2 regions of the Clostridium sp. DMHC 10 genome follow, and region 2 is predicted to be linked to the other one. Evidence: riboswitches for the same ligand, from Rfam matches in the RefSeq annotation. Region 2 holds a riboswitch; the other holds the start of a gene.

Region 1 (3,142 bases), 370 kb from region 2:
GTATCTTATCATAAAGTGTGATTTAGCTAAAAATATGAAAAATGATTTAATAGCGAATATAAATAATTCAAAAATTATATTAGAGATAAACATTGAAAAAATTAATGATAATTTTTTGAACGAAAATTATGAGGTTTTAAATAATTTTAATATAGTATGTATTAGAATTAATAATGTTAAAAAATGTAATTTTAATAGTTGGAGTAAGTTTATAAAAAAGATAAAAAATGAATTTTCTGTATTGATAGATTTTTGTCCTCAAAATGGATATTTTGCTGCAACAGCAATAGCTATAGAAAGTTGTTTAGATGGGGCGGATTTTATCACAACTGCATTTTACGGAGAAAAATATGGATTTGCAGCCTTAGAAGAAGTTATGCTTGCACTTAAAGTAATAAGAAATGGAGAGGTCATTGGTAATTCAAAATTATTATGCGAAATTAAAATGGTATATGAAAAGCTTATAAATCAAGAGGTTTTTCCAATGAAACCTGTGCTTGGAGCTGATATCTTTAAATATGAATCTGGTATCCATGTTGATGGAATAGAGAAAAATGCAAAAACTTATGAGCCATATAATCCCTGTGAAATAGGTTCAAAAAGGCAAATGTTTATTGGAAAGCATTCTGGAAAGAAAGCAGTTATTACCAGGTTAAAGCAATTAAACGTTAAATTAATAGATATTGATGTTGATGACCTTTTAAAAAAAATACGAAGTAAAAGTATTAAATTAAGAAGAAATATTTTCGATGATGAGTTAATTAAATTGTATAAAAGCTCCACTGGTAACCATATAGAATGGAGGGAAAAAATATGAGCATTAAAGTTGTCGACACAACGCTAAGAGATGGTGAACAAAAGGCTGGCATAGCACTGGGGATAAATGAAAAGGTAGAGATTGCCAAAATTCTTGATGATATGGGTATATTTCAAATTGAAGCTGGTATAGCGGCTATGGGTGGAGATGAAAAAGAAAGCATAAAAAAAATAGTGAAATTGGGGCTTAAGAGTAAAATATCTTCCTGGAATAGAATGAACATTAAAGATATTAATGAATCTATGGATTGCGCTGTAGATATAATTCATATATCGGTTCCAGTATCTAACATTCAAATTGAGGAGAAGTTGAGAAAAGATAAAAATTGGGTGCTTGAAAATATTAAAGAATGTGTTCAATATGCAGTAGGCAAAGGTTATGAGGTGACAGTGGGATTGGAGGATGCCTCAAGAGCAGATATAAATTTCCTCATAGAAGTTTGCAAACTGCTTTACAATAGTAGTATTAAAAGGATTAGATATGCTGATACTGTTGGTATTTTGTATCCAAGAAGAGTATTCCATCAGATAAATAAGATAAGAGAAGCTGTACCAATAGAAATAGAAATTCATGCTCATAACGATTTTGGCATGGCAATAATAAATTCACTAGGAGCTTTAAAAGCTGGGGCTAAATATGTTGATTGTACTATTACTGGAATAGGGGAAAGGGCTGGTAATTGTGATTTTTTGGAGTTCGCAAAAACTGCTTATGAGCTGCTAGGTGAAAAAATATATTTAAATAAGTTTAGTGAGCTTAAGAAAAAAGAAAGTATCATAAAAGAAATAATTGGATAGATAAGTCTGCTTAAAACATGGCTATAATTTAAAGGTTACATTCTTTATTTACAAATTGTAAAATTAATGTTAACATATAGTTGATATTAATTTTATATTGTTTTTAGTGCTGGGGGTGTCCTTTGTGGCTGAGAGAAGTTTTTAAAGCTTTAACCCTTTGAACCTGATGCGGATAACACCGACGAAGGAAAGCTTGTTTCACATGTAGAATGCATGAGCGCTATTTTTAGGTAGCGCTCTTTATTTTTGTGAAAAATTAAAAGGAGTGAAATATGTTCGTTGATGCACATAATCATTTGAATTTTTTTAAGGATAAGGCAAAATTAAAAAAGGCTCTTGATATTATAACAGAAGATAACATAGTTACACTTGGCTGTTCTATGGATATTCAAAGCTATAAGTTTACTAAAAAGCTTAGTAAGGATAATAAAAATATAATACCTTGTTTTGGAATTCATCCTTGGGAAGCTCATAATAATTACAAAAATTTAGATTTGTTTGATGAATATATAAAAGAATGTAAAATTATTGGAGAAATAGGGCTGGACTATTTTTGGGTTAAGGAAAAAGAAAAGTATCCGCATATGAGAAATGTTTTTGAATACTTTTTAAAAAAGGCTAAAAGCTATAATAAAATTACAAATATACATACTAAAGGTGCAGAAGAGGAAATTCTTAATTACATAAAAAAGTATGAACTTAAAACGCCTATAATCCATTGGTATAGTGGAAATTTAGAAACTTTAAAAAAATTAATAGATTATGGCTGCTATTTTACTATAAGCGTTGATATAGGTTATTCAAAACTTACAGAGGAAATAGTTAAGCTTCTTCCAATGGATAGAATTTTAACAGAAACCGATGGACCAACTTCTTTAGAATGGGTAAATGGGGAGTACGGCTATCCAGATGAAGTGAAAAATATAGTAAACAAAATTTCAATACATAAAAAATCTAATTATGATGAAATTGAAAATAAAATTTTTAAAAATTTGAAAACCATATTGGAAAATCAGTTCAACTATTAATTTATATATGCACCAAAGCTCTTTGAATATTAGAATTTTGGAACATATATAAATTAAGTTTCACATTGATTCTCCTAGAAAGAGGGAATAATAATATGAAAACAGTTAATGTTAGTTTACAAGTACTTCCAACAGTACCAGAGGAGAGAATATATCCAGTAGTTGATAAGGTTATAGAATACATAAAATCAACTGGAGTTAAGCACATAGTTGGACCAATGGAAACTACTATGGAAGGCGACTTAGATACACTTATGGAAATTGTAAAGAAGGCACAAACAATATGTGTTGAAGAAGGAGCTCAAGAGTTGCATCTGTTGTTAAAATAGATTACAAACCTGAGGGGATAACAATGGAGGAAAAAAGTTGGCAAATATCAAAAATAAATTGTATCCTATAATTACTTTAGTAGCCGTTGTGCTGCTTTGGCAAGTTATTGTAGATGTTAAAAATGTTCCGGCATATATAGTTCCTTCACCTACAGGAATAGTTAAAACACT
Region 2 (3,142 bases):
GCACCGTCTTTTTCATTTTCTGCAAATCTTGTATAATCTGCAACCATAGGAAGCCATGAAACAGGCATTGCTATTACAAGTTCAAGAGCACTTCCAAAAGACATATTGGTACCTACTGGTTTTGAAAAAAGCTTGCCACTTCTAAAAACAACCCATCCAAGTACAAGTGTAAGTGCAAACAAAAGCACTACTGCTAAAGTGTTAATCTTTTTAAATCCAGTCATTCCAAAAGCTATGACCAATATAATAAGCACTGCTGTAAATACACTCCACAGAGGAATATTATTTATGGACCACATTGTTTTACTTATTAAATTTAAAGACTGAGCACATGAATTTATCATAACTGCTGTCCATCCAAGAAGCTGAAGCACATTTAATATTGAAAACAAATATGTACCATACAAGCCAAACGATATTCTTGTAGAAGTAATTGCAGGAACCTTTTCACGAGTACCGATTATACCTGCAAATATAAATATTGCTGTACCAATAAGGTGTCCAAGTATTATTGCAATTAACCCTTTTTTAAAACCTAAAGCTGCTATTGATCCCCCCGTTAAAATTTCAGCTATAGAAATAGCAGCACCACACCATAAAAGTGCAAAGTCCCAAAAATACATTTTCTCTTTAGTTTTACTCATAGTTCAATCCAGCCTTTTTATATAATTCATAAAAATGATTAGTTGGTCCTGAGCCATGTCCTATAGCAAGTGAATGTTCTATGGCAGTTGTTATGTACTTTTTAGCATTTTTTACAGCTTCCTTTATGTTCATTCCAAGTGCTAAATTTGATGCTATAGAAGAAGAAAGCGTACAACCTGTTCCATGAGTATTTTTTGTGTTAATCCTTTGATTTTCTAAATAAACAAATTCTTTTCCATCATATAAAACATCTGTAGCATCCCCTGTTAAATGTCCCCCTTTTACAAGTACATTCTTAGGTCCCATGTTATACATTATTTTTGCTGCTTTCTCCATATCCCCCATAGTTTTAATTTTAATACTAGCTATTATTTCTGCCTCTGGTATATTAGGAGTTACAACTGATACAATTGGTATAAGTTCTTTTATAAGCGTCTCAACAGAATTTGGGTTCATAAGTGAATATCCTGATTTTGATACCATAACAGGGTCCAAAACAACATTTTGTGGTTTATACTTTCTTAGTCTCTCAGAAACCACCTTTATACCCTCAATTTCAGATATCATGCCTATTTTTATTGCATCAACTTCAATATCATCAAAAATAGCATCAATTTGCTTTCCTATAATATCTGGACTTATATTCTGGACATCAATAACTTCCTTGGTATTTTGAGCTGTGACTGCGGCTATTACACTCATTCCAAAAACTCCATGAGCAGAAAAGGTTTTTAAATCTGCTTGAATGCCTGCACCGCCGCTAGAATCAGATCCTGCAATTGTTAATACTTTTTTCATAGGTAAACTCCTCCTATATTCTTCTTGTATCTCGGAGGGAAATGAAATTAGAAATGACATTGAATACATTTCAATTTAGATACATTCTTAATGAAATTATCCAAATAAAAAATGCTTACTTTTTAGGTAAGCATTTATTTCAAATAAAAATACATAAATTCACTTTGCTCCCTACGGTAGTTTTAACTACTTCAAGTTCAAAGGGTCAGGTTTTAACCTTCTCAACCAAATGGTTCCCCCGCAATACAATAATTTATTAAATTTTAAAATACGACTTAATTATATACACAAATATATAAAATTGTAAAGCTTTATTCAAAATTTCACATTAAAATTTAAATACAATCTGATAACACTTCTGAATTTTTTAATATCTTATCTCTCTGAGTATTTCTTTTTGAACCTTTTCAACATCAGGAACATAGCTCTTTAAAAGTTTCATGCTTCCTTTAAATGTGTAACTTCCTGTAGCTGCGGGTATTAAAATACTATCTCCATATTTTATATTTTCACTTTCGTTGTTATTTTCTCCATATAAAAGTTGTCCTTTCCCATCAACACATGTGAATATATAAAATCTCTCTTCATCACTTTTTTCTGTAAGTTCATCTTTAAAATCATATAATTCAAGTGAAAAATCTCTTCCAAGACAAAGATAAGTTTTTTCATATCCATCTTTTTTAACTTTTATTCCTTCACTTTTTTTACCACGAAGGCTTAAATCTATTACATCAAGAGCTTTTTTAACATGTATTTCTCTACCCCTATTATAATCAGAAACCCTATAAGTAGTATCACTATTCTGCTGAATTTCTGCTATTATAACTCCCTCACCTATAGCATGAATCATACCACTTCTTACAAGGTATACATCTCCCTTTTTAACCGGAATTTTATTCATGTATTCATCTAGTTCATCTTTTTCAAGAGCCTCTTTAAGTTGTTCTTTAGTACAGTTTCCCTTTGTTCCAACGACTAAATTAGCACCTTCAAAAGCCTCAACAACATACCAAACCTCAGTTTTTCCCATGTCGCCCTCAACTCTTTTGGCATACTCGTCATTAGGATGAACTTGAACAGAAAGCTTATCTTTAGCATTTATTAATTTTATAAGAAGCGGAAACCAATCTGGACTTATCTTTGTTCCTATAAGCCTGCTTCCTTCTTCCTTTATCAAAACATCAAGCCTTTTACCTTTAAATTCACCATTCGCTACAATACTCGTTCCATTTTTATGGCAAGCAACATCCCAACTTTCGCCTATATTGCCATCTGGGAGATTATCTCTAAATTGTTCTAAGTCCCTTCCGCCCCATATTTTCTCATAGTATAAATTTTCGAATTTTAATGGATACACAACAAAATCCTCCTTATAATATGCCTGTTATTTTAAATTTTTAATAAAATTATTTAAAGTATATTTGCTTATATAAACCATATTATAAGTTGTATACATTTATTTATCAATACATATGCTTTTAAAATTAAATAATTTAGTATTTGTTTTCTCTAACTTATATATAGGACAATTTATAGAATTATGAGCTAATTTCTTTATGAGCTCTACATTTTTACTGCTGCAATTTAGTCCCAAATATAGTGCACTTGGTTTTATTGGAAATTTAACATTTTTACGTATTTGCTTATCTTTGAGTATTATTCTCCATTCTTTTTCATAATTCCAGCTTATATGTTTTAT

Evidence for each region. Region 2 has a riboswitch for thiamine pyrophosphate ahead of thiD (bifunctional hydroxymethylpyrimidine kinase/phosphomethylpyrimidine kinase). Riboswitches for the same ligand answer to the same signal wherever they lie in the genome.
Region 1: linked by a shared signal. The riboswitch ahead of AGR56_RS10695 (TatD family hydrolase) and the one ahead of thiD (bifunctional hydroxymethylpyrimidine kinase/phosphomethylpyrimidine kinase) in region 2 are both predicted to bind thiamine pyrophosphate.

The regions. Positions count from the first base shown of each region.
Region 1 is NZ_LGVB01000015.1:1,787,720-1,790,861, forward strand. Features, by position in the region: gene AGR56_RS10685 (hypothetical protein) at 1-817, shown strand, start outside; gene AGR56_RS10690 (homocitrate synthase) at 814-1,614, shown strand; TPP riboswitch at 1,716-1,821, shown strand; gene AGR56_RS10695 (TatD family hydrolase) at 1,887-2,642, shown strand; partial or broken gene AGR56_RS10700 (thiamine-binding protein) at 2,738-3,042, shown strand; gene AGR56_RS10705 (ABC transporter permease) at 3,009-3,142, shown strand, end outside.
Region 2 is NZ_LGVB01000015.1:1,419,872-1,423,013, forward strand. Features, by position in the region: gene cytX (putative hydroxymethylpyrimidine transporter CytX) at 1-644, opposite strand, end outside; gene thiD (bifunctional hydroxymethylpyrimidine kinase/phosphomethylpyrimidine kinase) at 637-1,443, opposite strand; TPP riboswitch at 1,595-1,693, opposite strand; gene AGR56_RS08835 (type I phosphomannose isomerase catalytic subunit) at 1,811-2,800, opposite strand; gene AGR56_RS08840 (DUF2971 domain-containing protein) at 2,900-3,142, opposite strand, start outside.